Regions from separate parts of the Streptomyces sp. Wb2n-11 genome, predicted to be linked through region 2. Evidence: riboswitches for the same ligand, from Rfam matches in the RefSeq annotation. Region 2 holds a riboswitch; each other region holds the start of a gene.
What was found. Region 2 has a riboswitch for cobalamin ahead of BN1555_RS24885 (cobalamin biosynthesis protein). Riboswitches for the same ligand answer to the same signal wherever they lie in the genome.

Region 1: it holds a riboswitch for cobalamin, as region 2 does, so the genes downstream of both, BN1555_RS10490 (ribonucleoside-diphosphate reductase subunit alpha) here and BN1555_RS24885 (cobalamin biosynthesis protein) in region 2, are expected to answer to the same signal.
Region 3: it holds a riboswitch for cobalamin, as region 2 does, so the genes downstream of both, BN1555_RS30875 (FecCD family ABC transporter permease) here and BN1555_RS24885 (cobalamin biosynthesis protein) in region 2, are expected to answer to the same signal.

The regions. Positions count from the first base shown of each region.
Region 1 covers NZ_CVPB01000001.1:2,370,881-2,381,142, forward strand. The annotation lists gene BN1555_RS10455 (carbohydrate ABC transporter permease) at 1-399, opposite strand, end outside; gene BN1555_RS10460 (carbohydrate ABC transporter permease) at 462-1,490, opposite strand; gene BN1555_RS10465 (extracellular solute-binding protein) at 1,619-2,905, opposite strand; gene BN1555_RS10470 (GntR family transcriptional regulator) at 3,190-3,954, shown strand; gene BN1555_RS10475 (carbon starvation CstA family protein) at 4,115-6,328, shown strand; gene BN1555_RS10480 (YbdD/YjiX family protein) at 6,325-6,528, shown strand; gene BN1555_RS10485 (Uma2 family endonuclease) at 6,583-7,173, opposite strand; cobalamin riboswitch at 7,269-7,410, shown strand; gene BN1555_RS10490 (ribonucleoside-diphosphate reductase subunit alpha) at 7,549-9,960, shown strand; gene BN1555_RS10495 (ribonucleotide-diphosphate reductase subunit beta) at 9,960-10,262, shown strand, end outside.
Region 2 covers NZ_CVPB01000001.1:5,472,918-5,483,179, forward strand. The annotation lists gene BN1555_RS24880 (cobyric acid synthase) at 1-1,340, opposite strand, end outside; gene BN1555_RS24885 (cobalamin biosynthesis protein) at 1,349-2,329, opposite strand; cobalamin riboswitch at 2,453-2,602, opposite strand; gene BN1555_RS24890 (hypothetical protein) at 2,718-2,942, opposite strand; gene BN1555_RS24895 (inorganic phosphate transporter) at 2,961-4,220, opposite strand; gene BN1555_RS24900 (class II aldolase/adducin family protein) at 4,511-5,188, shown strand; gene BN1555_RS24905 (alpha/beta hydrolase family protein) at 5,254-6,381, shown strand; gene BN1555_RS24910 (hypothetical protein) at 6,646-7,962, shown strand; gene BN1555_RS24915 (ABC-F family ATP-binding cassette domain-containing protein) at 8,200-9,798, shown strand; gene BN1555_RS24920 (helix-turn-helix domain-containing protein) at 10,130-10,262, shown strand, end outside.
Region 3 covers NZ_CVPB01000001.1:6,747,337-6,757,598, reverse strand. The annotation lists gene BN1555_RS30915 (PaaX family transcriptional regulator C-terminal domain-containing protein) at 1-835, opposite strand, end outside; gene BN1555_RS30910 (GNAT family N-acetyltransferase) at 832-1,476, opposite strand; gene BN1555_RS30905 (alpha/beta hydrolase family protein) at 1,592-2,677, shown strand; partial or broken gene BN1555_RS30900 (MFS transporter) at 2,938-3,282, shown strand; gene BN1555_RS30895 (SMI1/KNR4 family protein) at 3,524-4,168, opposite strand; gene BN1555_RS30890 (hypothetical protein) at 4,190-4,441, shown strand; gene BN1555_RS30885 (ABC transporter substrate-binding protein) at 4,548-5,570, opposite strand; gene BN1555_RS30880 (ABC transporter ATP-binding protein) at 5,586-6,371, opposite strand; gene BN1555_RS30875 (FecCD family ABC transporter permease) at 6,371-7,438, opposite strand; cobalamin riboswitch at 7,584-7,731, opposite strand; gene BN1555_RS30870 (hypothetical protein) at 8,263-9,084, shown strand; gene BN1555_RS30865 (ABC transporter ATP-binding protein) at 9,393-10,262, opposite strand, start outside.

The DNA of each region.
Region 1 (10,262 bases), 3.1 Mb from region 2:
GGTGAGGAGCGGGATGCTGTTCAGCATGTCGCCGTCCCGGGCGATCAGGTACATCACGATGACCATGACTTCCCAGGGCGCCATCTGAGCCATCATCACGGCCAGTACCAGGCCCTTGCGACCCCGGAACTTCATCCGGGCGATGGCGAAGCTGGCGGCCAGGGCGACGACGAGGGCCAGGAAGACCGCGCCGACGGTGACGGTGACGCTGTTGAGGACGTACGTCCAGAACAGGTCGACGCCCGTCGCCTTCGTGTAGTTGTCGAGGGTCGGCGTGAAGAGGAAGACCGGGTCCTTGGAGAGGATCTCGCTCTGGGGCTTCAGCGAGGACGAGAACATCCAGTAGACCGGGAAGAGGAAGACCGCCGCCAGAGCGAGCGCGAGGAGGTTCTTGCCGATCGCGGACGGACGGACGGGCCGTCTGTTGCGGCGCGGCGCACGGAGATCAGAGGACACGTTGCTCACTGCTCCTCCTCCTGCTTCAGGATCAGGCGGAAGTAGAAGGACATGATGGCGGCCAGCATCACGATGGTCAGCACGGAGACCGCCGCGGCGACGCCGTAGTGGAACTGGCCCTGGCCCTCGATGTAGGCGAAGACCGGCAGGGTCTCGGACTCCCGGTCGGGGCCGCCGGCGTTCATCGCGTACACCTGCGTGAACGCCTTGAAGACCCAGATGATCTCCAGGAAGGTGGTGATCAGGAAGAACGGCTTCAGGCTGGGGAAGACGACTGCCCAGAAGGTCTGCCAGCCGGTCGCGCCGTCCATCCGCGCCGCCTCGTACAGCTCGTTGCCGATGGTCGTCAGGCCCGCGTACATGTTGAGCGCGACGAACGGGATCGAGCCCCAGACCACGAGCACGGTGACGATGGTGAGGGTCGCCATTCCGGTCTCGAACCAGTTGTGCTGCTCGTAACCGGAGACGCCCAGGGTGCGCATGATCCAGTTGGCGATGCCGAACTGCTCGTCGAAGAGCCACTTGAAGACGGTGACGGAGGCGACGATCGGCATGGCCCAGGCGGTGACCAGGGCCACCGACAGCACCAGCCTCATCTTCTTGCCGAGGCGGTTGAGCAGGATGCCGATGAGCGAGCCGATGCCCATGATCAGCACGACGTTGGCCGCGGTGAACAGGAGGGACCGGACGGCCACGGTCCAGAACTCGGAATCCGTGAGCAGGTCCGTGTAGTTGGCGAAGCCCGCCCACACGGTCTCCCGGGTGATCAGCTCCCTGCGTCCGACCTCCTGGAAGGACAGGATCAGGTTGCGGACGAGGGGGTAGAGCAGCAGCACGGCGCCGGAGACGACCGCCGGTGCCAGCAGCAGGTACGGGAACAGCCCGGCGGGCAGCGATCGTCTGCCTCTGCCACGAGGAGGCTGGGGGACTTTCCTGGATCCGGAGGCGGGCGGTGGAGTCTGTGACTTCCCGGCCGCCTTTCCGGGGGCGTCCTCCAGTGCGGAGGCCGCCACTCCCTGGGAGTGCACGGTCATGGTCTTCTTCCTCGCGGTTCTGGGCACCCGCGCCCAACGGGTCTGCGGCCCACGCGGGGCCGCCGTCGCTGCATGCCCGGGTGGTGCGGTCGGCGACGGGTGGCCGCCGGCCGCACCACGGGATACGGCTACTCCTGGCCGAGACGCTCGGTGATGACCTTGTCGGCCGCTTCACCGGCCTTCTTGGCGTCCTCGCCCTTCAGGACCTTCGTCATGTAGTCCTTGATCGGGTTCGGCTCGGTCTCGACGTTCGCCCAGCCCGGCGTGACGGGCGTGACCTCGCCGACGGACGCGGACTTCGCCATGGCCTCGGCGAACGAACCGGCCTCCGGCTCGAACTGGGCCGCGTCGTTGTTCGGCAGCAGCGCGCCGGCGGTGGCCTTCGCGTACTTCGCCATCTGGTCCTTGCCGGCGGCGAGGGCCAGCCACTCCTTGGCCAGGTCCTTGTTCTGCGAGCGCTCGGCGACGGCCAGGTTCGAGCCGCCGAGGAAGACGCTGCCCGGCTTGTCGGCGGTCTTGCCCGGGATCGGGAAGTAGCCGAAGTCGGCCTTGTCGCCCGCCTTCTCGATGGCGGCGATCGCGCCGCCGGCCTCCCAGCCGAGACCGATCCAGGACGCGACACCGCCCTTGGGGACGATGTCGGTCGACTGCTGCGGCGTCGCCTCGTCCTTGTCCTTCGGAGCCGTGGAGAACGACTGGAGCTTCTTGTAGAAGTTCATGGCGGAGGCCGCCTCGGGGGAGGACAGGGCGCCCTTCCACTGCTCGCCGTCCCGGGCCGCCAGGTCGCCGCCCTCGTCCCACACGAAACCGGCGTAGACGTACCAGCTCTGACCCGGCAGGTAGAGCGGCTGGATCTTGCTGTCGGACTTCTTGATCTTCTCCAGGCCGGCGACCCACTCGTCGCGCGTCTTCGGCGGCTTGACGCCCGCCTTCTTGAAGATCTTCTTGTCGTAGATGACCGCGCGGCTGGCGGCGTACCACGGGGCGGCGTAGAGCTTGCCGTCCAGCTCGGCCGCGGGGACCATCCCCTTGTTCCAGCCCTCGTAGCCGAGGTCGGCCTTGTCGTCGGTGAGGTCGGCGAGGCCGCCGGTGACCGCGTAACCGGCGGTCTGGGTGTTGCCGAGCTCCACGACGTCCGGCGGGGTGTCCTCGGAGAGGGCCGTGGTCAGCTTCTCCTGGATGCCGTTCCACTGCTGCTTCTCGACCTTGACCTTGACACCCGGGTGCTTGGCCTCGAACTCCTTGTTGACACCGGCCATCCAGTCGTCGGGAGCCGAACCGTCCATCACCCAGACCGTGACCGACTTGCCGTCTCCGGACGACTTGCCGCCGGAGCCGCCGTCGTCCGAACCGCACGCGGCAATGCCGACCATCATGCCCGCGACGCCTATCGCCGCGACGAGCTTGCGCTTCACGCCATCACTCCTCAGGGATGCCTGCAACCCCCTGCCCACCGCGAAGACTTACGCCGATGTACTGCCCGGGGTCGGGTTCTGGTCTTTAATGGTTTAGACCAGTACCGGGAGCTTGGCCTAGACCTTTAGGGGTGTCAAGGGTGTATAAGAAGGGCTCTCGCGTCCGTTATCGGACCGACACCTGAGGAAGGGCGTCGCCCCGTGACGAGGCCGTGCCACCATGTGAGCCGCGACAGTCGGAGGAGCCGGTGACGGCAGCAGCACAGAAGTCGGGAAGGCGGGGCATGGCCACGGACGGGGGCGGCACGGAGACCGAGGGCACAGCGCCGGCACGTACCGCGCGCGTGCCCAAGTACTACCGGCTCAAGCGGCATTTGCTGGACATGACCGAAACCCTGCCGCCCGGGACCCCGGTACCGCCGGAGCGGACCCTGGCCGCCGAGTTCGACACGTCGCGCACGACGGTGCGCCAGGCGCTCCAGGAGCTGGTCGTCGAGGGCCGCCTGGAGCGGATCCAGGGCAAGGGCACCTTCGTGGCCAAGCCGAAGGTCTCACAGGCGCTGCAACTCACCTCGTACACCGAGGACATGCGGGCGCAGGGCCTGGAGCCCACCTCCCAGCTCCTCGACATCGGTTACGTCACCGCCGACGACACCCTCGCCGGACTGCTCGACATCAGCACGGGCGGGCGGGTCCTGCGGATCGAGCGGCTGCGGCTCGCGAGCGGTGAGCCGATGGCGATCGAGACGACGCACCTGTCGGCGAAGCGCTTCCCGGCCCTGCGCCGCTCGCTCGTCAAGTACACGTCGCTCTACACGGCGCTGGCGGAGGTGTACGGCGTCCACCTCGCCGAGGCCGAGGAGACGATCGAGACCTCGCTGGCCACCCCGCGCGAGGCCGGGCTGCTCGGTACGGACGTGGGCCTGCCGATGCTGATGCTGTCCCGGCACTCGATCGACGGGAACGGCGAGCCGGTGGAGTGGGTGCGCTCGGTCTACCGCGGCGACCGCTACAAGTTCGTGGCCAATCTGAAGCGGCCGACGGACTGACACGGCGGCCGCCGTCCGGGCGGCGTTCTGGTACGGCTCTGACCTGCGGTGGTCGGGCCGTGTCCGTACCGATATGCGGACAGGGGGTTACGGACGGCGGTCACAGCACCTAGATTTCGCGCACGTTACGAGTAGAGATCGCGCGAGGGGACGGATCGTCATGCCGGAGTCGACATCGCCAGCCGAGAGGCAACGGGCCCTGTCCCCGAAGTCCATCGCCGTATGGGGCGCCGTGGCCCTCGTCGGCGCCATCGCCTGGGCCGTGCTCGCCCTCTCGCGCGGTGAAGAGGTCTCCGCCGCCTGGATGCTGGCGGCGGCCCTCGGCTCGTACGCCATCGCGTACCGCTTCTACTCGCGCTTCATCGCCCACCGCGTCCTGAAGGTCGACAAGAACCGGGCCACCCCCGCCGAACGGCTCGACAACGGTGTCGACTTCCACCCCACCGACCGCCGCGTGCTGTTCGGCCACCACTTCGCGGCCATCGCGGGCGCGGGCCCGCTGGTCGGCCCCGTACTCGCCGCGCAGATGGGCTACCTGCCCGGCACGATATGGATCATCGTCGGCGTCATCCTCGCCGGCGCCGTCCAGGACATGGTGACGCTCTTCTTCTCCACCCGCCGCGACGGCCGTTCGCTCGGCCAGATGGCGCGCGACGAGATCGGGCCGTTCGGCGGCGCGGCCGCCCTGGTCGCGGTCTTCGCCATCATGATCATCCTGCTCGCGGTGCTCGCCCTGGTCATCGTGAACGCGCTCGCGCACTCGCCGTGGGGCGTGTTCTCCATCGGCATGACCATCCCGATCGCCCTCTTCATGGGCGTCTACCTGCGCGTCCTGCGCCCCGGCCGGGTCAGCGAGGTCTCCGTCATCGGCGTCGTGCTGCTGCTGCTCGCGATCGTCTCGGGCGGCTGGGTCGCGGAGTCCTCATGGGCGGACACGTTCACGCTGGAGCCGGGCACGCTCGTCATCTGGATGATCGTGTACGGCTTCCTCGCCTCGGTCCTGCCGGTGTGGCTGCTGCTGGCCCCGCGCGACTACCTCTCCACCTTCATGAAGGTCGGCACCATCGGGCTGCTCGCCCTCGGCGTCTTCATCGCGCTGCCGACGATGAAGATGCCCGCGGTCACCGACTTCGCGACCAGTGGCACGGGACCGGTCTTCGCCGGCTCGATGTTCCCGTTCGTCTTCATCACCATCGCCTGCGGCGCGCTCTCCGGCTTCCACTCCCTGGTCTCCTCGGGCACCACCCCGAAGATGGTCCAGAAGGAGACGCAGATCCGGATGATCGGCTACGGCGCGATGCTGACCGAGTCGTTCGTCGCGGTGATGGCGATGATCACGGCGTGCATCATCGACCCGGGCCTGTACTTCGCCATCAACTCGCCGGTCGGCGTGGTCGGGGACAGCGTCCGGGCGGCGTCCGAAGCGGTGACCAACCTCGGCTTCTCCATATCCCCGGAGGCCCTGGCCCAGGCGGCGAAGGACGTCGAGGAGCAGAGCCTGCTCTCGCGCACCGGCGGCGCGCCGACCTTTGCGCTCGGCATGTCGGAGATCTTCTCCGCGGTCGTCGGCGGCACCGCGATGAAGGCGTTCTGGTACCACTTCGCGATCATGTTCGAAGCGCTGTTCATCCTCACGACGGTGGACGCGGGCACCCGCGTCGGGCGCTTCATGCTCCAGGACATGCTGGGCAACGTCTACAAGCCGTTCCGCGAGGTCAGCTGGAAGCCGGGCGTCTGGTTCGCCAGCGCGGTCGTGGTCGGCGGCTGGGGCTACTTCCTGTGGGTCGGCGTGCACGACCCGCTGGGCGGCATCAACCAGCTCTTCCCGCTGTTCGGCATCGCGAACCAGCTGCTGGCCGCCGTCGCCCTCGCCGTCTGCACCGTGCTGCTCGTCAAGTCCGGCCGCCTGAAGTGGGCGTGGGTCACCGGAGTGCCGCTCGCCTGGGACGTGGCGGTCACGCTCACCGCCAGCTGGCAGAAGATCTTCTCGGACGACGTGAAGGTCGGCTTCTTCGCCCAGCGCGACAAGTACCAGGCGGGCATCGACTCGGGCCAGGTGCTGCCGCCCGCCAAGAACATGGACCAGATGCACACCGTCGTCACCAACTCGACGGTCGACGGCGTGCTGTGCGCGCTCTTCGCGGTCCTCATCGTCGTGGTGCTCGCGGACGCCGGCCGGGTCTGCCTCAAGGCCGTCCGCGCCCCCGAGAGCGTCAAGCTCCATGAGGCGCCGTACGTCGAGTCCAGGCTCGTCGCCCCCGCCTCGATCATCGCGACCAAGGAGGAGAAGGCCGAACTGGCCGCGGCCGGCGTCGGTCCGGAGGGCGGCACCCGCAAGGAGGCCGCGGCGGCCGGCGCGGGGACCCCCGAATGACCCTGACGGGCGTGCGCCGCGCGGCGGGCCGGATCCGCTGGTACGTCCGCGAACTGACCGGCGAGGCGACGTACGACCGGTACGTGGCGCACGCGAGGTCCTGCGACCCCGAGGCGCCGGTCATGTCCCGGCGCGCGTTCGAACGCAGCCGCACGGACGCCCGGGAGGCGGACCCCCGCGAGGGCTTCCGCTGCTGCTGAGCGATTTCCACGGGCCGCCGCGTCCCCTTCGGGGGGCGCGGCGGCCCGTCGTCGTCAGCGCACCCACTCCTTCAGCGCTTCGGTCTCCAGGGTGATCCCCACCGGGCCGGGCAGCGCCACGGGCTTGCCGAACGGGACGATGTGCGCGTTCTCGTACCGGACTCCGTCGGGCTCGCTGTAGACCGTCACCTCGCAGGCGTCCCGGTCGATGAGCAGGTAGACCGGGATGCCGGTCTCGGCGTAGGCGCGGGGCTTCTCCACCCGGTCGCGCTGGTCGGTGTCGGTGTCGGTGTCGTACGAGGTGACCTCGACGGCCATCAGCACGGAATCGGGATCGGCCCACTCCCCCTGCCCGACGAAGGCGCCGCTGGGCGCGAGAGAACCGTCGGGCCGGGCGCGGCCCTTCCGGTATGCCTGCACCTTCAGTCCCTGGTCGGGATAGAGCCACAGCTCGGGCCGCGACTGCATACAGATGCGCGTCAGCCACTCGATGATCCGTCCGTGGTCCCCGTCCGGCACAACCCTGCTCCTCAGCCTCCCGTCGATGAGTTCCAGCCGCACGCCCTCGGTCGTGCGGGCCAGTATGCGCGTGGCCTCGTCGAACTCTTCGGGGAACAGGTGGGGCCGGTCGGCGGTCGCTGCCATGGGGCGTACCTCCTTGTGCTCACGACGATAGCGGAGCGCTGTGACAGCCGCCCTCACACTTCCCGGGTGACACAACATGTGGGGGCCGCATCATCCAACGGCCCCCACATGTATGCTCGTGCTCGCTGTCGCCGCAGGGGAATCCGGTGCGAATCCGGAACTGTCCCGCAACGGTGTGATCGGTGCGCTTTTGCGCACCCAGGAGTCCGAGGACCTGCCGACGGCGTATCCGGCTCGACCGAACCGGATACCGACACGTCCGGGCCTCGCGGTTGGGCCGGTGGACGCTACGCGGTGTGCCGCCCTCAGGGGTGACGTGTGCCCGTACGCCCCCCGTTCCCCGCCGGCCCCGAGCCGAGCGAGGGAGAGCACCCCGTGACCATCGCGCCAGCCGATCCGGCAACTGCCACGGAGCCGACGGGTTCAACGGAGTCGGCGCAGTCGCCCGACGGCCCCGGGACCGCGCTCCTGCGGACCCTCACCGACCTGACCGCCGACCTCCCCGACACCGACCCGGGCAGAGTCGCCGCGGCCGCCCTGCGCGGCCGCAACGCGGCGTCGGACGCGGCCGAGTTGCGGGGACTCGCCACCGACGCCGCCGCCGGGCTGATCTCCGAGGACCCGGCGTACTCCCGCCTCGCGGCCCGGCTGCTGACCCGCACGATCCGGGACGAGGCGGCTACGCAGGGCGTCCGCACCTTCTCCGAGTCGGTCTCCGTCGGCCACCGCGAGGGCCTGATCGCCGACCGTACGGCCGAGTTCGTGTCCGCCCACGCGGCCCGCCTCGACGCGCTGGTCGACCCGGCCGCCGACGACCGCTTCGGCTACTTCGGCCTGCGCACGGTCTACAGCCGCTACCTCCTGCGCCACCCGATCACCCGACAGGTGATCGAGACCCCGCAGCACTTCATGCTGCGCGTGGCGTCCGGTCTGGCCAAGGACGGCTCCCCCGCGGCCGCCGACGAGGTCGCCGCGCTGTACCGCCTGATGAGCCGCCTGGACTACCTGCCGTCCTCGCCGACGCTCTTCAACTCCGGTACGCGCCACCCGCAGATGTCCTCCTGCTACCTGCTGGACTCGCCGCTCGACGAGCTCGACTCGATCTACGGCCGCTACCACGAGGTCGCGCGCCTCTCCAAGCACGCGGGCGGCATCGGCCTCTCGTACTCCCGCATCCGCGCCCGCGGCTCCCTGATCCGCGGCACCAACGGCCACTCCAACGGCATCGTCCCCTTCCTGCGCACCCTCGACTCGTCCGTCGCCGCCGTGAACCAGGGCGGCCGGCGCAAGGGCGCGGCCTGCGTCTACCTGGAGACGTGGCACGCGGACATCGAGGAGTTCCTGGAGCTGCGCGACAACACGGGCGAGGAGGCGCGGCGTACGCACAACCTGAACCTCGCGCACTGGATCCCCGACGAGTTCATGCGCCGCGTCGACGCGGACACCGACTGGTCGCTGTTCTCGCCCTCCGACGTCCCCGAGCTCGTCGACCTGTGGGGCGACGCGTTCGACCGGGCGTACCGCAAGGCAGAGGCGGACGGCCTGGCCCGTACGACGATTCCCGCGCGCCAGCTGTACGGACGGATGATGCGCACCCTGGCGCAGACCGGCAACGGCTGGATGACGTTCAAGGACGCGTCGAACCGTACGGCGAACCAGACGGCGGAGCCCGGCTCGGTGGTCCACTCCTCGAACCTGTGCACCGAGATCCTGGAGGTCACGGACGACGGGGAGACGGCCGTCTGCAACCTCGGCTCGGTCAACCTCGGTTCGTTCGTGACCGGGAACGGCGACATCGACTGGGAGCGCCTGGACGAGACCGTCCGTACGGCCGTCACGTTCCTCGACCGCGTCGTCGACATCAACTTCTACCCGACCGAGCAGGCAGGCCGCTCCAACGCCAAGTGGCGTCCGGTGGGCCTGGGCGCGATGGGTCTCCAGGACGTCTTCTTCAAACTGCGTCTGCCCTTCGACTCCCCCGAGGCCCTCGCCCTCTCCACGAGGATCGCCGAGCGCATCATGCTCGCCGCGTACGAGGCGTCCTGCGACCTCGCCGAGGTCAGCGGCCCGCTCCCGGCCTGGGAGAAGACCCGCGCGGCGCGCGGCGTCCTGCACCCCGACCACTACGGCGTCGAGGTCACCTGGCCCGAGCGGTGGGACGCGCTGCGCGCCCGTGTCGCCAAGACCGGAATGCGCAACTCCCTACTCCTCGCGATCGCTCCGACCGCGACCATCGCGTCCATCGCGGGCGTGTACGAGTGCATCGAGCCGCAGGTCTCCAATCTCTTCAAGCGCGAGACGCTCAGCGGTGAGTTCCTCCAGGTCAACGCCTACCTGGTGGAGGACCTGAAGAAGCTCGGTGTCTGGGACGCCCAGTCCCGCGAGGCGCTGCGCGAGTCCAGCGGCTCGGTGCAGGGCTTCAGCTGGATCCCCGAGGAGGTGCGGACGCTCTACCGCACCGCGTGGGAGATCCCGCAGCGCGGCCTGATCGACATGGCGGCGGCCCGTACGCCGTACCTCGACCAGTCGCAGTCCCTGAACCTCTTCCTGGAGACGCCGACCATCGGGAAGCTCTCCTCGATGTACGCGTACGCCTGGAAGAAGGGGCTGAAGACGACGTACTACCTGCGCTCGCGCCCCGCGACCCGCATCGCCCGGGCCGCCGGCTCCGGCGCGACGGCCGCGGCGCCCGCCACCCCCATCCCCGTACAGCAGGCCACCGCGCCCGACGCGGACGCGATCGCCTGCTCCCTTGAGAACCCCGAGTCCTGCGAGGCGTGCCAGTAATGTCGACCAACCCCGACAAGAACCTTCTCGACCCGGGCTTCGAGCTGACGCTCCGCCCCATGCGCTACCCGGACTTCTACGAGCGCTACCGGGACGCGATCAAGAACACCTGGACGGTGGAGGAGGTCGACCTCCACTCGGACGTCGCCGACCTCGCGAAGCTCTCGCCCGGTGAGCAGCACATGATCGGCCGGCTGGTCGCGTTCTTCGCGACGGGCGACTCGATCGTCTCCAACAACCTGGTGCTGACCCTCTACAAGCACATCAACTCCCCCGAGGCGCGCCTCTACCTCTCGCGCCAG
Region 2 (10,262 bases):
CCGTGCCAGTGGGTGCCCCAGACCGCCCCCACCCGGCAGCCGTCCAAGAAGGGAGCACCGCCCCCTACTTCCGCGACCCCGTGGTGGATCTCGTACCCCTCCACGGGCTCGCCGAGAGCCGTCCCGACCGGCCGCGCCAGTGTCTTCCCGACGGCGAACCGCACCCGGACCGGCAGCAGCCCGAGCCCGTCCACCGTTCCGGCCTTCGACTCGACGTCGTCCTCGATGCGCTCGCCCAGCAGCTGGAAGCCGCCACAGATGCCCAGCACGGGACGGCCTTCCGCCGCCCGCCGCGCCAGCGCGCCGGCCAGCCCGCGCTCGCGCAGCCACTCCAGGGCCCTCACGGTCCCGCGCGTGCCCGGCACGATCACCAGGTCGGCGTCGACGAGCTCCTCCGCCCGGTCCACGAACCGGACGACGACCCCCGGTTCCGCGGCGAGTGCGTCGACATCCGTGAAGTTCGACATCAGCGGCACGGCGCACACGGCGACCCGCAGCACGTCCTCCCCGACCGGCGGCGCGACGACCGACTCCCGCACGGCTCCCCGCAACGAGACCCGCAGCCCGTCCTCCTCGTCGATACCGAGGCCGTGCGCGAAGGGCAGCACGCCGTACGTACGCCGCCCGGTCAGCCCCTCCAGCATGTCCAGCCCGGGTTCGAGCAGCGAGACGTCACCGCGGAACTTGTTGACCAGGTAGCCCGCCACCAGCTCCTGGTCCTCCCGGCCGAGCAGCGCGGTCGTACCGAAGAAGGAAGCGAAGACCCCGCCCCGGTCGATGTCGCCGACGACGACCACCGGGAAGCGGGCGGCTCGCGCGATGCCCATGTTCACGATGTCGGTACGCCGCAGATTGATCTCGGCCGGACTGCCCGCCCCCTCGCAGATCACGGCGTCATACGTGCCCCGCAACTCGCGCAGACAGTCCGTCACGGTGCCGAGCAGCGCTTCCCGGTGCCCCCCGTGCGGCACTTTCCCGGGGGCCACGGCGCCTGATTGCTGCCGCGCCGCGGGCCCGGGCCCCCCGAAGAACCCGCGCGCGCTCATCTCGCCCACCGGCTTGCCCAGCAGCACCACCTGACTGCTGCGGTCACTGCCGGGCTTGAGCAGCACGGGGTTCATGAGCGCCGTCGGCTCCACCCGCGCCGCCTGCGCCTGCATGGCCTGCGCCCGCCCGATCTCCGCGCCTTCGCGCGTCACGAACGAGTTCAGCGACATGTTCTGCGCCTTGAACGGCGCGACCTTCACACCCTTGCGTACGAGCCACCGGCAGATCCCGGCCGTCACGACGCTCTTGCCGGCGTCGGACGTGGTCCCCGCGACGAGCAGACCGCCCCCCAGTGAACCGCTCATGCGTGTCCCTTTCCTGTGCGTGTGCCACCGCGCGCGCCGCGTCGCAGCGCACCGAGCACCAGCCGCCCTCCGACGGCCGCCGCCAGTGCGAGCGCCCCGACACGGCGCGACAGCCGCGCCGCCCGCTCGATGTCCGGTACGCCGACGGGCCGCCCGGCGGCGTTGAGCACGGGCCGGTGTTCGACCCGGCCCGCGTACGAGAGCGTTCCGCCGAGCCGCACGCCGAGCGCGCCGGCGAAGGCGGCCTCCACGGGGCCCGCGTTGGGGCTCGGGTGCTTGGCCGCGTCCGTACGCCAGGCCCGCACCGCACCGCGCGGATCGCCGCCCGCCACGACCGCGAGGGCGGCCGTCAGCCGGGCGCCGGGCCAGCCGGCCACGTCGTCGAGGCGGGCCGAGGCCCAGCCGTAGCGCAGGTATCTGGCCGATCTGTGCCCCACCATGGCGTCGAGCGTGTTGACGGCGCGGAAGGCCACGAGCCCCGGCACCCCGCCCAGGGCGCCCCACACCAGCGCGCCCACGACCGCGTCCGAGGTGTTCTCGGCGACGGACTCGACGACGGCGCGGGCGATCTGCTGTGCGTCCAGCGCCTGCGGGTCGCGCCCGCACAGGTGGGGGAGGCGTTCGCGGGCGACCTCGACGTCCCCGGCCTCCAGGGCGCTGCCCACGGCGCGCGCCTCGCGGCCCAGCGACGTACCTCCGACGACGGCCCAGGTGGCGGCGGCGGTCAGCGCGACGGCGGCGGCGGGGGAGCGGCGTACGGCACGGGAGGCCAGCACGGCGGCGCCCGCCGCGCCTCCGGCGCACACCAGGGTGTGCACCGCGCCCCACCCGCGGTGGTCACGCCACAGCAGGGACTCGACGGCACCCGCGGCCCGTCCGAACGCGGCGACCGGGTGCCCGCGGCGGGGATCACCGAGGACGAGGTCGCCGATCAGGCCGGCGGTGGCGCCGTACGCGAAGATGCGATCGGCACGCATGGCTCAGCAGGCCGATGCGCCTCGAAGCGCACGCGTCGTACGCACGGGAATGTCAGGACTGACAGGAACGACTGAACGGCAGCCGGGCATGGCGGTATGTCCTCACTCAGGGTCCGCGCCCTGGTTCGACGTGACCGGCGGTGAGAGTTCCTGGCTCCCGGGGACTTCTTCGTCTTCCCCGGTCACAGTGGCGGGACCGCGCCGGATTCGCACCGGACTTCCTCTCGTGCCGCCGTATTCGGCTCGGGCAGTCCACCACGCTCCGCGAACGTCGTCAACTTGCTGTTGACCTGCGACGGGGGAGTGTGCCGAGGCACACAGGAACCGCCCCGCCGATGGCCGGTAAAGGCCGGTGGCGGGGCGGTTCCGGGAGACTGCGGTCGTCGTGTCAGACGACGATCAGGTAGATCCCGTACGCCACGGCCGCCGCGCACAGCGCGAAGCAGGCGTAGGCGCCGGTGCGAACCATGACGGCGGAGCCGCCGCCCTGCGCGGAGGCGCTCTCCTGCTTGGAGAGGCCCACGATGCCGAGGGTGAACAGGCCCACCAGGGACACGGTGACCACGAGGCTCACGCCGAATACGGAGCCGAGAGCTGCCCAGTCGATGTTCATGCGATCTGTCCTCTGTCCTTACACCGGGGCCGGGCTGGCCGGCTCCGCGGAGCTGCCGGCCGGGGCCGGGATGGTCGTCTTGAGTTCCTCGGCGGCCAGGGAGGCGACGGCGCCGGCCGTGGGCGGCACGCTGACGGCGGCCATGGCCGTGGTGACCACACCGGCGGACTCGCCGGACTCGTCGTCGGTGACGTTGGTGTGGTCGACCGGCTTGCGGCGCGACAGGGCCCAGATGACGGCGGAGCCGCCGACGAGCAGGAAGGCCACCACGGCGATGCCCCAGGTGCCCTGCCCGGTGAGGAATTCGGCGCCCGCGGCGACCAGTCCCGCGGCCGGCAGCGTCAGACCCCAGGCGACGAACATCCGGGTGGCGGTGGACCAGCGGACCACGCCGCCCTTGCGGCCGAGGCCCGCGCCCATCACGGCACCGGAGCAGACCTGGGTGGTGGAGAGGGAGAAGCCGAGGTGCGAGGAGGCCAGGATGACGGTCGCGGCGCTGGTCTGGGCGGAGAAGCCCTGCGGCGGACGGAGGTCGGTGAGGCCCTTGCCCATGGTGCGGATGATGCGCCAGCCGCCCAGGTACGTACCGAGCGCGATGGCGACACCGGCGGAGACGATGACCCACATCGGGGGGTTCGAGCCGGGTGCGAGGACGTTGCCGGTGACCAGGGCGAGGGTGATGACACCCATGGTCTTCTGCGCGTCGTTGGTGCCGTGGGCGAGCGAGACGAGACCGGCGGAAGCGATCTGGCCGGCGCGGTAGCCCTTGGCCGTGGCCTTCTCGTCGGCCTTGCTGCCGAGCTTGTACGTCAGCTTGGTGGCCAGCAGCGCGGCGATGCCGGCGACGACCGGCGCGGCGATCGCGGGCAGCAGGACCTTGGTGACGACGACGTCGCCGTTGACGCCGGAGGCGCCGACCGACATCAGGGTGGCGCCGATGAGGCCGCCGAAGAGTGCGTGGGAGGAACTGGACGGCAGGCCGATCAGCCAGGTCAGCAGGTTCCAGAGGATCGCGCCGACCAGCGCCGCGAAGATCACTTCGGTGGTGATGCCGCTCTCGTTGACGAGCCCCCCGGAGATCGTCTTGGCGACCTCCACGGACAGGAACGCGCCGACGAGGTTCAGCACGGCGGACATGGCCACCGCCGTCTTGGGCTTGAGAGCGCCAGTCGAGATGGTGGTCGCCATCGCGTTGGCAGTGTCGTGGAAACCGTTCGTGAAGTCGAACACGAGAGCGGTGACGATCACGATCCCGAGGAGAAGCGTGATGTGTTCCATTTACCCAGGCAATCGTTTGAGGTCAGTGGCACGTGGACCGTAGGCAACCTGGGTGAACGGAAGGTGAACTGGGGCGGGCGGTGTGGTGACCCGGAACACATCGCGGCCATTCCGGTTGTGCCGGAACGGCGGAGGCCGGCGGTGACCGGCCGCAAGCGGGGGCCTCCAGCCCCTCGCGAGCCCCTTGAACCCGGCCCGGGAGCCGCCGAAGAGATCCTGGTCACTCGGCAGGCTCCCCTCCGGCTCTCCTGGCTCTCCCGGCCCTCCGGCCCGGCTGGCAGGATCTCCGCATGGCTGAGCAGCGGCAGGACGCGCGCGACGCGCGGGACGCGATCGAACGGGCATGGGACGACCTGGTGGCCACGGCCCGCAGGACAGTGCGGGAAGGGCTGGTGGTCGGCACCTCCGGAAATGTCTCCGTACGGGTCGGGGAGCTGGTCCTCGTCACCCCGAGCGGAGTCCCGTACGACCGGCTGCGGCCGGAGGACGCCGTCGTCGTCGACCTCGGCGGGAACCAGGTCCTCGGCGGCCTCGTCCCGACCAGCGAGCTCCCGATGCACCTCGCGGTCTACCGCACCACCACCGCCGGAGCCGTGGTCCACACCCATGCCGTGCACGCCACGGCCGTCTCCACCCTCGTCGCCGAGCTGCCCCTCGTGCACTACATGGCCGCGGCCCTCGGCGGCCCCGTCCGCACCGCCCCGTACGCCACGTACGGATCGCCGGAGCTGGCCGAGAACATGCTCGAAGCCCTGCGCGGCCGCTCCGGCTGCCTGCTGCGCAACCACGGCACCGTGACCTACGGGGACACCCTCGACCAGGCGTACGACCGCACCGCGCAGCTGGAGTGGATGTGCAGGCTCTGGCTCACCGCGAGCTCGGTGCCGGGGCGCGAACCGTCCCTGCTCTCCGCCGGACAGCTGCGCGAAGTACAGGAGAAGCTGAGCGGCTACGGCCAGCCCGGCTGACCCGACACGCGGCCGTCCGGCCCCGCCCACTGGCCCCGGGTCCCTCCTGTGCGGACACTGGAGCAGTGCGCCCGGCTACAGCGACGGCAGCGGCCGTCACCACACTCCTCGGCGTCGGCGCGGCAGCGGTCGCGGTCGGCCGCTACGCCGGCGACGCCGCACTCAAGGCGTCGCCCGGCAGGCCGCTGCCCCGCGACCCCCGCCTCACCGTGCACGCCACCGCGGCGGGACGGATCACCCTGACCCGCTGCCTGGCGTCGCTGCGCCCCGGCACGTACGGCATCGAGGGGCTCGGCGTCCACGCCGTCGTCGGCCCCGTCCTCGACGACGCGCCGCACACCGCGGACACCGTCGTACGCCGCCTGGAACGCGTCAGCCACGGCACGCTCGGCCCGGGCACCAGGGTGCGGCTCACCCCGCAGGTGTACGTCGGCGATCCGCGCACCGCACTCGGCCTCGACCACACCGACGTGGACGTCCCCGGCGAACTCGGCGCACTGCCCGCCTGGTTCCTGCCGGGCACCCGCGACACCTGGGTGATCACCGTGCACGGCCTCGGCACCACCCGCGCGCACCCCATGAACATCCTGCCCTTCCTGCTGGGCCAGCAGCTTCCCGTCCTCGACCTCGCCTACCGGGGCGACGCCGGTGCCCCCAGGCCGCCGGGCGGTCTCGGCCACCTCGGCGACTCCGAATGGCGCGACGTGGACTCCGCGATCCGCTACGCCGTCCGGCGCGGCGCGGAGCGCGTCATCCTGCACGGCTGGTCCACCGGCGCGGCCATGGCCGCGCACGCCGCGGTGCGCTCCCCGCTCCGAGACCGCGTCAGCGGCGTCGTACTCGACTCCCCGGTCCTCGACTGGAAGGCCACGGTGCGGGCCCTGGCGGCCGCCCGGCACACGCCGGGCGTGCTCCTTCCGCTCGCCGTCAGGGCCGTGCAGGGCAGCACGGGACTGCGCGGCGACCGCCTGCGCGAGGCGACCGGCCCCGGAGGGCTGCGCGTGCCCACACTGATCATCCACGGTCCGGACGACGCCGTGGCCCCGTGGCACTCCTCGCGGGAGCTCGCGCGGCTCCTCCCCGACCTGGCGGTGCTCCACACCGTCCCGCGCGCGCCCCACGCGGCCATGTGGAACGCCGATCCGGCCACCTACGAAGAGACCCTGCGCCGCTTCCTGACCCCTTTGATGTAGTACCTGCCCGTACGCGGCGAGGCCGAGGACCGTCGCGGCGGGAAGAGCGGGCGGGGGAAATGTTCCGGCCGGTCGGCGCCCGTGAACGCGCCTGTGAACAGGCCCATGAGCGGCGAGTTCGATTCCGTTTGGGCTTTCGGGGCGTCAGCGGCGAGACTGCTCCCCGTGACGTCCCGTACACCGCGCGACTCCAGGCTCCGACTTGTCCGCCCGCGACCCCTCGCCGCTGCCCTCCCCCTGGCTTCCCAGGGTGGATCCCAGGCCGTGACGAACCGGCGTACCCGCCCGGCCCCGAGGCCCCCCGAGGGCACCCCGCCCCCCGCGGAACTGGCCCGTCAGGCCAGGGCCGTGCTCGCCGACGCCGTACGGGTCGCACGCTGGGCCTCTCCGTCGCCGCGCGGCGGAAAGTCCCACATCGGGCCCGGCCGGGACGGTGCCCTCTCCGCCGCGGCCGCCCGACAGGCCGCGTCCGAGCTGGGACTGACGCCGGCGCAGGTCCGCGCGGGCTGGGACAGGGCCAGGCTCGCCGGTCTGATCGAACTGCACGGCGACCGCGCCCGCCCGGGCTGGCGGCTGCGCGCCTGGGACCGCGACGACGCGGCCGTCCTGCGCGGCTGGGTCGCGCTCTTCGACGCCTGGTCGATCGTCCACCCCGCCCCGGAGGGCATCACCGGCACGTCCGTCGCCGAGGTCGTGGAAGCCCTCCCCCAGGTGCTCTCCCTCCTCCAGCTCTCGGCCGGCCCCGTTCAGGTGCCGGCGCTGCTCGACCTGCTCGAACAGCGTGTCGTCGAGCTCCGAGAAGAGCGCTGCGAGGTCCCCTACGACTCCCAGCCGCTCCCCGCTCCCGCGGCCCCGGGCGCACCTCTCTCCCTCCTCCTCGACTGGGCCCTGGAGGGCCAGGCGGCCGTCGGCGCCCTGACCCTGGGCCCCGGGCTCGCCACCCTCACCGCGCTCGGCAACTGGGCGGTGTGGGTCAAGCTGGAGCAGATCTGCGTCGCGGCCCAGAGCCCCGCCGGGAACATCGAGCAGTCCGCCGAGGACATGCTGCGCGGCTGCGCACGCCTGACCCCGGGCCCCGCCCGCGCCGAGTACCGCGCCTGGCTCGCCGCCCGTACCGTCTCCAGCGCCGTCACCGAGCTCCTCGAAGCCGCCCGCGGCGAGGACGCGCTGCTGCGCGGACTCGCCTTCGACGCGCTGCGGGTGGTCGGTGCCCCGGCGGAGTCCGGCGTGCGGGCCGCGGCCGACGACGGTTCGCTGCGCCCCTACGCCCTGCTGTGGCTGGCGGAGTACGAGGGCGCCGACCCCGAGGACGTCCACGAGATTCTCACCCGCGAGGAGTCCACCTGGCTCTGGGTGGACACCGCCGCGGCCGTCGCCGACCACGGCGACGTCGAGCTGCTGGTGCGCCATCTCGACGCCGCCGTGCAGTCGACCGTGCCGGCCCTGCTCGACGAGGTCCGCGCCGTCGGCCACCCGCGGACCGTCCAGGTCCTGGTGGCCCTGGCCGCGGCCCACCCGGACCCGGCCCTCGCCAAGGCCATGCGCCGGGCGGCCTTCCAGGTGCACACGGGCGGGGTGTAGCGGGCGGAGCGAAACGGCCGGGGCGTGCCCCCGGGCCTCCGTCGCCCCGGCCGTCGGACGGCGGGAGGGCACGGAGGCCCGGGAGGGCCCGGTCGCGGGACGCAACCCGTGTCCGAAAAGTAGTTGCGCACGACCGTTAGACTGGGTCTATGGCAACTCTCCTTGTGCATTAGACGGCGTCGAAGAAATCCCTCCGCCCGTCCCTTCCGCCGTCCATACCGCCCTGGAGTTTTTCCCTTGATCACCGCCTCCGGCATCGAGCTGCGCGCCGGCGCCCGCCTGCTCATCGAGTCCGCTTCCTTCCGCATCGCCAAGGGCGACCGCATCGGCCTCGTCGGCCGCAACGGCGCGGGCAAGACCACCCTCACCAAGTGCCTCGCGGGTGAGGGCACCCCCGCCGGGGGCACCATCACCCGCTCCGGCGAGGTCGGCTACCTCCCGCAGGACCCCCGCACCGGCGACCTCGACGTCCTCGCCCGCGACCGCATCCTGTCCGCCCGCGACCTCGACTCGGTCCTGCGCAAGATGCGCGAGAACGAGGAGCGCATGTCGAACGGGCAGGGCGCCACCCGCGAAAAGGCGATGAAGAAGTACGAGCGCCTGGAGACGGAGTTCCTCACCAAGGGCGGGTACGCCGCCGAGGCCGAGGCCGCCACCATCGCCGCCGCGCTCGGCCTGCCCGACCGCGTGCTCGGCCAGCCCCTCCACACGCTCTCCGGCGGTCAGCGCCGCCGTGTCGAGCTGGCCCGCATCCTCTTCTCGGACGCCGACATCCTGCTCCTCGACGAGCCGACGAACCACCTCGACGCCGACTCGATCGCCTGGCTCCGGGACTACCTCAAGACGTACCGCGGCGGCTTCATCGTGATCTCCCACGACGTCGAGCTGGTCGAGACGGTCGTCAACAAGGTCTTCTACCTGGACGCCAACCGCTCGCAGATCGACGTCTACAACATGGGCTGGAAGCTGTACCAGCAGCAGCGCGAGGCCGACGAGAAGCGCCGCAAGCGCGAGCGCCAGAACGCCGAGAAGAAGGCCTCCGCCCTCAACTCGCAGGCCGACAAGATGCGCGCCAAGGCCACCAAGACCGTCGCCGCGCAGAACATGGCCAAGCGCGCCGAGCGCCTGCTCTCCGGCCTCGAAGCGGTACGCGTTTCCGACAAGGTCGCCAAGCTGCGGTTCCCGGACCCCGCGCCCTGCGGCAAGACCCCGCTGATGGCGGAGGGCCTGTCCAAGTCGTACGGCTCGCTGGAGATCTTCACCGACGTCAACCTGGCCATCGACAAGGGCTCGCGGGTCGTCATCCTCGGCCTCAACGGCGCGGGCAAGACGACGCTGCTGCGCCTGCTCGGCGGCGCGGAGAAGCCCGACACCGGCGAGGTCATCCCCGGCCACGGCCTCAAGCTCGGCTACTACGCCCAGGAGCACGAGACCCTCGACCCGGAGCGCTCCGTCCTGGAGAACATGCGCTCGGCGGCGCCCGACCTCGACCTCGTCTCGGTCCGCAAGACGCTCGGCTCGTTCCTCTTCACCGGCGACGACGTCGACAAGCCGGCCGGGGTCCTCTCCGGCGGCGAGAAGACCCGTCTCGCGCTGGCGACCCTCGTCGTCTCGTCCGCCAACGTCCTGCTCCTCGACGAGCCGACGAACAACCTCGACCCGGCCAGCCGCGAGGAGATCCTCGGCGCCCTGCGCACCTACAAGGGCGCCGTCATCCTCGTCACCCACGACGAGGGCGCGGTCGACGCGCTGGAGCCGGAGCGGATCATCCTGCTGCCGGACGGCGTGGAGGACCTGTGGGGCCCCGACTACAAGGACCTCGTCGCCCTGGCCTGATCCACTCGGGCTGGATCATTCGGCTTACGGGTGATCCTTCATCTGAGTGAGTGGCTCTCGTGCCGTGGCGTGTCATGCACCGGATTGCGGCCCGTCCCCCGTGGGGCGGGCCCTTTGCGTTCCGCTGATCGTTTACCCGCGCTGACCTGCCCGTTCCCTCCGTCCCCCGTCCGGCCGTACGGCGAGAAGCCATCGGAATTCTCTATTCCACTTGTGGCGTGCGGTTCCTTCCCGGCAAACCTTGTTGTACAGACCTTGCCGAATGGGTGGCCAGGAAGCCCGGAAGGGGTGATCATGAGAGTTCAGAGCGCACTTCCTTGAGGAGGCACGGGTGGCCGAGACTCTGAAGAAGGGCAGCCGGGTAACCGGCGCCGCGCGCGACAAGCTCGCGGCAGACCTGAAGAAGAAGTACGACTCCGGTGCGAGCATCCGGGCGTTGGCCGAAGAGACCGGCCGCTCCTACG
Region 3 (10,262 bases), 1.3 Mb from region 2:
CGTAGAGACGGAAGAGGACCGGGCGGGCTTCGCCGCGTTCTCGTTCGTGCAGGGCCGCCCAGCACCGGGCGACGGTCTCCCTGGCCCGGGTGCCGGGCCAGGGCCGGGGCAGGAGTTCGGGCGGCAGCAGCGGGTCGGGCTCCATGGCGCGCGTGAGTTCGGCCGCCAGCTCCACCGCGATGGTGAGGAGCGCGGACGGGGAGAGTCCGGCAGGGTCGGTGAGCCGGGCGAGACGGGGCCGGGCGAGGCGGTCGAGGCGGTCGTAGCGATCGGCGATCTCCTGCAAGGGCCACAGACCGCGGGCGAGTTCGGCAGGCTCCCGGGTGTCGCCCCTGCGCAGGTCCGTCGTGGTGAGGAGGGTGAGCGCGCCGTGGGCGCCGAGGCGGTGGGCCGCTTCTTCGACGTACGGCTCCCAGGTGTTGGCGCAGACGTACAGTCCGCCCTGGAGCGGGGCGCCGCCGAGGTGGAGGAGCGTCTCGCGCAGGGAGTCCCGGGTCGTGCGCGCCGATTCGGGCACCGCGAAGGCGGCCAGGTGCCAGACACCGTCCCAGGGCGCGAGTCCGGCGTCCTGCTGGAATGCGTGCCGGAGGAAGTCCGCGTTGGGGGCGAGGGCACGCGTGGTGTCCGCGGTCGCGTGCAGCTGCGCCTTGCGGCCCCGGCCCTCGTGGATGAACCGGCCTTCGGCCACGAGGCGTTTGACGCACAGCCGCACCTGCTGGTCGCTCATGCCCAGGGTGTTGGCGACGGTGTACAGCTCGTCCGCGCCGACGGTGCCGTCCTCGCGGACCAGCGCGTGGACGAGCATGCGGGTGGGGATCTCGATGTGGTCGGTCATGGTGTGCGCGGTCCTCCCGGTCCGTTCGCCGCGACAGGACGGCACATGGTGGTCACCGCACCGAACCCCAGCAGCCCGCGCAGGCAGGGCGTGTGCTCGGTCCGCACGGCCGTGAAGCCGCGCCGCCCGTACAGGGCCCTGGCGCGAGGGTTGGTGTCGATCACGTCCAGTCTGATCTCCCGGCAGCCCTCTTCCGCCGCGACGGCGGCCACTTCCTCGATGAGCAGGCTCCCGACGCCGCGGCCGCGCATGGCCGGGGCCACGGCGATGCCGTCCATGACGAGCTGGTCGGGGGCCGGGCGGCGTTCGAACAGGGCGAGGAGCAGGAGCCGGTGCAGTCCTCGCAGGTGTCCGTACGCACGCAGTACGGCGGAGGCCGATCCCCCGGTGAGGGCCCGGCCGCCGAGCTGGTAGCCGGCGAGGCCGACGAGCTGCCCGTCAAGGAGCGCGCACACCGCCCGATCGGCGTTCAGGTGGGCGGCGAGGAAGGACACCGCCTTGTCCGGCGGGTTCAGGGCAGGGCCGAGTTTGCGGCCGAAAGCGTCCCAGTACAGCTCGGCCGCCCGCCGCTCGGCTCCGGCCGGAACGCCCCGCCGGACTCTTACCGCCCCCGCGCCGGCGCCCGTCGCGTCCCGTCCCATGCCGTGCCCCCCTTCGTTCCGTAACCCCGGCCTCAAAGCTATCATCCCATCGACGACCGTTCCCACAGTGATAGTTTGAGTGCTGCGCGAATCCGAACAGAGGCGGTCAGATCCCATGTGTCCGAAGATCCAGCCCCGACGGCGCGGGCTCCGCATCGCCGCGTGGTCACTCGCCACGGTCCTGTTCGTGACCGCCGGCCTCGTCGGTGTGGTGCTGTGGCAGAACTCCTACGGCATGGACGAGCAGCGGGTCTCGATCCGCCACGGCGGGCACACCCTCAACGGCGTACTGGCCACCCCCAGGGACGGCCGCAGGCACCACGGTCTGGTCGTGTACGTCCACGGCGACGGCCCCGTCGACGCCACCCACGACGACGGTTACAAGCCCCTGTGGGAAGCGAACGCCAAGGCCGGGTACGCCTCCCTGTCCTGGGACAAGCCCGGCGTCGCGGGCGCGCCCGGCGACTGGCTCGACCAGTCCATGGACGACCGGGCCGACGAGGCGGCCGCCGCCATCGCCTGGGCGCGCGCCCGCCCGGACATCGACGGCGACCGGATCGGGCTCTGGGGTGCCAGCCAGGCGGGCTGGGTCCTGCCGAAGGTCGCCGCCAGGACGCCCGTCAGCTTCGTCATCGCCGTCTCGCCCGCGGTCAACTGGCTCCGGCAGGGCCGCTACAACCTGCTCGCCGAGCTGCGCGCCGACGGCGCGTCGGCAGCCCGCACCAACGCCGAGATCGACAGAAGCGACACCGTCCGCCGGCTGCTGGAACGCCGCGCGACCTTCGAGGAGTACGTCAGGGCGATGGGCGGCGACGCGAACGGCATGACCGCCGGCCGCTGGAACTTCATCTCCGAGAACTACACCGCGGACGCCACGCGGGACCTCCGCGCCCTGCGCGGCGTACCGGTGCTGCTGGCCCTCGCAGGCCACGACCGCAACGTGGACACCGCCGACACGGAGCGCGTCTACCGCGAGGTTCTGGACGCGGACGGTGCGTTGACGGTCGCGCGTTACCCGGACGCGACCCATTCACTGCTCAAGGAGTCCGTCGAGCGGTCGGACCTCAAGCTCACGCTCACCGCGCTCCTCGCCCCCCGCTCGCTCTTCGCGGACGGATTCCTGGACGGGCAGCGACGGTTCCTCAAGGACCCGGGCTCCGGACCCGCGCCCGCGCCCGCGCCCGCGCCCGCGCCCGCGTGAACGTTCCCGGCCGGCGGAGATCACCGGGGCCCCTCAGGACTTCGCCACCGCCCCGGCAGCCGTCCCGGCCGTGCCGCACGCCTGCGCCCCCGAGTCCGCGCAGGCGTGGGCCCCGCGCCGGGACCCGCGTCCGGCGCACGACATCGCGGCCCAGCGGCAGGCGCCGCCCGCGAAGCCGGCCGCGAGGGCCCATCCGGGCAGCTGAGCCCCGGCTCGTCGCCGCCCGCCCGGTGGCCGGGGCCGCCCAACGGCCGGACCGCATCGGCTACGGCATCTCCTTCAGCGTCGTCGCCGACACCGCCGACACCGCCGTCGCTGCGGTTCCCGCGGAGCGCGCCGGGCCCGCGGCGGCAATCGCCGAGACCAGCAACGAGATCGGCAACGCCCCCGGCATCGCACTCCTCGGCTCGCTGGCGGCCCTTGGTCTTCCGGCTCCAGGGGCCTGACCTCGCCGGTACTCTCCACGAGACGTCGCAGGTCCCGGTCTCACGTCCGCCGTGGCCGGCGATGCGAAGTCGGCCTTCGTCACCGGCCTGCACGCCGCTGCCGTCATCGCGGGCATTCTCCACGCCGCACTCGGCGTCTTCGCCCTGCGTCGTCTGCCGAGGGCCTTCAGCAGCGCCGACGGCGCCCGACCGGAGCCCTGGTCCAGGACGCCGTCGAGGAGAGCGGCGTTCGACGACCCATGCCGAATCCCCGCTCCGCCGTGGACGGGCTCGCCCGCCTCGCCCGCACCGGGCGCGTGTTCGGTGCGCCGCCCGTGGCACACGGGTGCTCCGCGGGCCACGCCCGGTACGCCGAGGCACAACGGGAAAGCCGAGCAGTACGGCCGGACGAAGACTCCGTTCAGTGGAGGGGCGCCCAGTGCCCGAGAGCGTCGTCCAGGCCCGGATGCTCCGGGTCCTCCCGCACCAGGCAGCCCCACGTGATGCCGGGAACATCGGAACCCGTCAGGTCGGCCGGCCCCACGGTCAGGGTGCGGTGGACGGCCTCCAAACAGGCGGCTGCCGACGGGTGGCGCGGCTCGGACACCTCCGGCCCGGTCATCGTCGACCAGTGGCCGGCGCCGGCCGCGGACACGTACTGGCCGTACTCGGGCCCGGCCTCGTCCCCCGTGAGCCACGGCACCACCTGGGCCCCGTCCCAGTGGTCGCGCCGGTCGCTTCCGGAAAGCCTCGGGCGTACCGCCTCGGCCGGGGTGAGCAGCACCCCGTCCGGCAGGAACCTCCCGGAGCCGACCTCGCCCTCGTCCTCGTTCTCCTCGATGTACTGGTGCTCCACGCCGCCGCACAGCCGCCACAGAGCCGTCAGTTCCGCCGGCAGGCCGTATCCGAGGTACCGCGTCAGCAGGTCCCCGGCGGCGCGGACATCTTCTTCCGCGGCAGGCGGCAGCAGGGAGGCGTACGAAACGGGGGCGTGCACCCGCAGCCAGCCGGTCAGTTGCCGCCACGCGGCAGTGACCCGCTCGGCCTCGTCATTTCGTTCGGACATTCGCCCACAGCAAGGGGGAGGTTGTATCGCACCGCCGGTCTGTGGGCCGCGGCCACCACCGTGTTCCGTCCCGGTGTGATGGCGGTGAGGTGGGCGATGTCCCCGGGCATGGCCGCCCCGCCGTCGAGGCCGTCCCCGGACTGCTACAAGGTCGTGGCCGACGTACTGAAGGACCTGGCCGGGGCCGAGGAGACCGGCCGGGTCATGGACTACGCGATCCCGGCCGAGTGCACGGGCGAAGCCGGATCCGCCGGACTCCGGCCGTCGCCTTAGCCGATGAGGAAGCCGCGGACCGGTCGCGCCGGCGCCGTCAACGGCTCCCTGTCCTCGGCGAAGGAACCTCGGTGAAGGGACGGGCCGGCGGCCGGAACCACTCAGGTCACGAGGAAAGCTTCCTCAGGTCCGCGGCGAGTGAGGCGATGGCCGCCGGATTGCGCGGGCTTTCCACCAGCTCCGCGTAGTCGAGGACGACGATCCGGTCGTTCTTGACGGCCGAGACGCCGGCGAGCGGCGGGTAGGACTTCAGGAACTTCCGCTTCTGGTCCGCGGTGGTGTCCCCGTAATCGTTGATCACGATCACCTCGGGGTCACGCTCGACCACGGTCTCCCAGCCCACCGTCGCCCAGCTGTCCTTGAGGTCCTTCATGACGTGATCGCCGCCCGCCCTGGTGATGATGTCGTGCGGCCCGGCGTACAGTCCCGAGGTCAGCGGCTTGTCCCGCCCGTCGTCGTAGAGGAAGACGCGTGGGCGGTCGCTGCCCTTCAGGGCCTTCGACTGCGCTGCGGCCACCTGCTTCTCGAAGTCCGCGACGAGGGCCTCGGCACGGTCCTCGATGTCGAAGATCTTCCCCAGGTTCCGCATATCGGTGTAGAGGGCTTCGAGCGGCGGCATCACGCCGCGCGCCTTCCCCCGCCCGTTGCGGCACGACTCGCTCAGCAGGTACGAGTCGACGCCCACCTTCTCCAGCTCGGCGGGACTGAAGCCCTCCCCCTCGTTGAAGCCGTAGTTCCAGCCCGCGAAGACCAGATCGGCGCGGGCGTCGAGGACCAGCTCCTTGTTGATCGTCTTCTTCGAGAGCCACTCGGTCTTCTCGTAACCGTCCTTCCAGGCAACGGACGTGAGATCGCCCTTGTCGTCGGGCATCACATAGCCCGCCATGTGGCCCTCGAGCCCGAGCGCGAACATGATTTCGGTGATACCGACGTCATTGGTGACCACACGCTCCGGGGCCTTGTCGTAACTCTTCTTCCGACCGCAGTTCTCGACGGTCACCGGATAGTGGCCGCCGCCTGCCTCGGCACCGCTGTTCTCTGCGTCTTGAGAGGTGACCTGCGCGCCGCAGCCGGTGAGGAACAGGGCGGCGGCGAAGGCGAGTGCGGCGGGGCGTACGGGGTTCGGCATGGAGACAGTGGCTCCTCAGGAAGCGGGGTGGGTGGGCGGGAGACGGTCGAAGAGCAGTTGTACGGCGCCGGACTCGGGATGCGGTACGCGGTGTGCCCGTACGCCGAAGACCTCGGCCAGCAGCTCGGGGGTGAGCACGTCGTACGGAGCGCCGGAGGCGACGATCCGGCCGCTGTCGATGACATGGAGCAGATCGCAGTGGAGTGCGGCGAGGTTGAGGTCGTGCAGTGCGGTGAGCACGGTCAGCCCGCTGCCGCGCACCAGGGCCAGCACGTCCAGCTGCTGGGCGATGTCCAGGTGATTGGTGGGCTCGTCGAGCACCAGTACCCGAGGCTGCTGAGCGAGCGCGCGGGCGATCAGGACCCGCTGCTTCTCACCGCCGGAGAGGGTGAGGAAGCCACGGCCGACGAGATGACCGGCGCCGACCTGCGCCAGGGCGGCCTCGCACGTCCGCCGGTCCTCGTCGGTGGTCCGGGCCACCGACCGCTGGTGCGGCAGCCGCCCCATCGCCACGACTTCGGCGACCGTGAAGTCGAACTCGGTGACCACCTCCTGGGGCAGTGCGGCCAGCCGACGGGCGCCTTCGCGCGCGCTCAGGGCGTGGAGGTCAGCGCCGTCGAGCCGGACTGTACCGGCCGAGGGACGCAGGGCCCGGTAGACGCAGCGCAGCAGGGTGGATTTCCCGCTGCCGTTGGGCCCGACAAGCCCGACGACCTGCCCGGCGGCCGCTCGCAGCGTGGCCTCCCGCACCAGCCGCGCACCGGAGATCTCGACCGTCAGTTCATCGATGTCGATCCGCATCACGCGCCTCCGAAGGTGTAGGAGCGGCGGCGCATCAGCAGGACGAAGCACGGCACACCGATGACCGCGGTCAGTACGCCCACCGGCAGCTCGACGGGCGCGAGCACCACGCGCGACAGGATGTCCACCCAGATCAGCAGGACGGCGCCCGCGAGGGGCGCGACGGCCAGCAGCCGGCGGTGGTCCGCGCCGACCAGCATCCGTGCGGCGTGCGGGACCATCAGTCCGACGAAACCGATCGCACCGCTCACCGCCACCACCGCCCCGGTGACGGCCGCGCAGACCAGGAAGAGTTCCTTGCGCAGCTTCCCCGCGTCCACCCCCAGGGCGGCCGCGGTCTCGTCGCCCATCGCCAGGGCGTTCAGGCGGCGCGCCGACACGGTGAGGTGGGCGAGGCCGGCGAGTACGGCTCCGGCGGCGATCGGTACGGAGGCCCAGTTGGCTCCGCCGAGGCTGCCGAGCAGCCACATCATCGCGGAGCGGGCCGCCTCGCCACGCTCGGCCGCGAACACCATGAACGTCGTGACGGCCGAGAAGCCGTAGTACATCGCGGTGCCCGTCAGGACGAGCCGCAGTGGGGTCAGGCCGTCAGCGGTGCGGGCGATGGCGTACACCAGCGTCATGGCGAGGAGCGCGGAGAGGAAGGCCGCCGTGGACAGGGCCCAGAGACCGAGCGCGCCGAAGGCTCCGAACAGGAGCACGGCGTTGGCGCCGACGGCCGCGCCCGAGGAGATGCCGAGCACGAACGGGTCGGCGAGAGCGTTGCGGACCATGGCCTGCACGGCGACGCCGATGGCCGACAGGCCGGCCCCGACGACTGCGGCCAGTACGGCCCGCGGAAAGCGCAGTTCCCACACGATGGTGTACGCCGGGACCTGGTCGGGGGATATGAGGCCGCCTGTCAGTCCGGCCCACAGATAGCGCAGCACTTCCCCCCAGGAGAGCCCCGACGCCCCGATGCCCGCCCCGCAGAGGATGGAGAGCACAAGCGCGGCGCACAGGGCGGTGAGGAGGAGCGGAAGTGACACGCGCTGGGGCGGCGCGGGGCCGGCGCCGGCGCGGGGCAGGTGCGGCGGCAGGGCGGGTTTGAGTTCGAGGGGTGTGGCCACGGGCGGTTCGCTTTCGCCTCGGGCCGTGCACCTGCGTGAGCAAAGGAGCGGCCCGGGACGCCGGGCGCCCTGCGCAGCGCCCTCTCGCAGTCCACGGCGAATTGACAGGAGCCATCACCACCGCGGGTAATCGGGCTTACGGGGCCACGTGTCGGGCTCCGCCTACCGTTGCGGGTCAGCGCCGGACTTCGACCGGACTTCCCCCGCGGGGCGCTTGCAGCTTAGCGCCTACGGAAGGGAGCCCCGCCAGGGGAGAATCCGGTGCAAACCCCGTCGTGCACGCGCAGCGTGGCCAGGTCCGCGCCGGCGTCTGCGGCTTCCGCCCGCGGCCGGCCCCGACGAAAACCGGCACGCCGCGCGCGCCTGCCCGCCCACCGGGCCGGCAGCCTCAAGCTGACGCCACGGTTCTCCGGCCCCGGACAGAGCGGCTCGCACACAGGGCCGCGGCCGGCCGGCGCGGGAGCTGCGGGCCTCCGGAGCGCCTCCGGGGTGGGGATGCTCCCCGCCCGGCCGAGCGGGGCACGGAGGTGTGCGCCGGCCCCGCCGTACGGCAGGAGCCGGGCCCGCCGGCCGGTCGGGGCGCATGGGACCGGGTGATCCGGCGTCTGTGGACCCGTACCGTCCCCGGGACGCCCGTCTGCGCTCTCTTCCGCCCGGCTCGTACGGGCTCAGAACGATCCGAAACAGCCCTGGGCGCGGCGACGACCGGCCGTGTCGTGGAGACTTGAGGAGGCGGGCGGCGGCCGCCGCCGGCCGGAAACCTCACAGCCGAGACACGGAGAGTGCGACAGAAGAGCCACGTCCTGCTGAAACACCCGCGGAAGCACCGGACCAAGGTCGACGAGGAGGACACGATCAACACCGCCGAAACGGACCGGCACCCGCTGGACTCCACCAGCGTCATGAACGCGAAGAAGACCCTCTTCGAACTCCTGGGCCGCACGGGAATGCTCCGGAGCGAAGCCGAAGAGCTGATCGCGCTCGTCGAGGCCGGCGCGATCGCAGACGCGCACAGCGAGGCAGAGAAGGAGAAGGGCGCCCCGGACGAGAAGGGGGAGTCGTACGGCATCGGCTGGCACGACGGCGCCCGGGCCGTCGGTGACGAACTCGCCCGCATCGCCGAGCGAGCCCTTGAGCGTGCCATCGGCCCGGCGATGTCCGGCTTCCCGCAGGACGGCGCGCGAGGCCGTCACCCCGTGGGGAGGGTGGACGTAGAGCGTGCGAAGGTCGCCGTGACGCCGCTCTACCTCGCGTTCAGTGACGTCTCGGACCTCGATCCCGAGGTGTCGGACGAGGTCCTCACCGCGGTACTCGGCACGATGAGCATCGTGGAACGGGTCGGGTACGCCGGCCGGCTGGAGCAGTTCACCGAGTCCCACCGGGAGCGGCTGGCTCAGTTGTACGCGCGGTACGGGCCCCGCAGCCGCATCGCCGTCCACGGCCGCTACTCCCTCCTCCACTCCCCCACGAGCATCGCCGTACTCGAACGCCTCGCCGCCGCACCATCAGCGTTCCGGACGGAATGGGAGCACGCGGAACTGCCTCCTGCATGGCTGGAAGGACTCGCGACCGCCTGGCGCGCGTCGGAGGCCCCGCCGGGCTGACGCCCGTCCCGGCCCTGGCTCGACGACCGTGCCGGAGGCGGGCCGCGGCCTCCGGTGAGGGACCGCGTGCCTCCTGTCCGCCGGGCGGGGTGGACGGGCACCGTCACGTCCGTCCCCCGAGTCCGCGTCTGCCTTCACCCAGCGCTTACGGCGCCGGGCCTGCCGAAGCCCACCGGCCACGCGCCCTTCGCGGCGACAGCCGCGCCGGGCCCGCCGGTGGCAGCAGACGGGCGCCCCGGACGCCGCTCGGACGCCGGCGCCCGAGGTCACGCGTCCGCGCCCTGGCGCACTGCCCCCGGCTGCGCGGTTCAGGCCGGGCCGGCCTGCGCGGGGGCGTCGTCCAGGAAGCCGCCCGACTGGTGCTGCCACAGCTTCGCGTAGGCGCCGTTCGCCGCGAGCAGCTGCCGGTGCGTGCCCTCCTCGACGATCCGCCCGCGGTCCAGGACGACGAGTCGGTCCATGGTGGCGACCGTGCTGAGCCGGTGCGCCACCACCAGTGCCGTCCGCCCCTCCATGAGGTGCCACAACGCCTTCTGGACGAGGACTTCGCTCTCGGAGTCCAGGGCGCTGGTCGCCTCGTCGAGCAGCAGGATCGGCGCGTCGCGCAGAATCGCCCTGGCGAGGGCGACCCGCTGCCGCTGTCCGCCGGACAGCTTGACGCCCCGCTCGCCCACCATGGTGTCGAAGCCGTCCGCCAGCGCGTCGGCGAACTCCGTGACGTGAGCCGCGTCGGCCGCGCGGCGGATCTCGGCGTCGGTGGCGTCCGGCCGGGCGAACGCGATGTTGTCCCGCAGCGTGCGGTGGAACATCGCCGGGTCCTGCGGCACGTAGGCGATCAGGCTGCGCAGGTCGGCCTGGCGCAGCGTGCTGATGTCCTGCCCGCCGATCAGGATCCGGCCGGCGTCGATGTCCGTCATACGCAGCAGCAGCCGGCTGAGCGTGGTCTTGCCACCGCCGGACCGGCCGACGAGACCGATCCTCGCGCCACTGCCCACCTCGAGGTCGAGGCCCTCGAAGAGCGGCTTCGCCCCCGCGTGGGCGAAGGTCACCTGCTCGAAGCGGACGTCGGCGGCCTTGGACAGCAGCGGCTCCGGCGACGCCGGGTCGAGCACGGTCGGCTGTGTCAGCAGCAGTTCGGTGAACTGCCCGGCCTCCGTCATCGAGCTTTCCAGACGGCG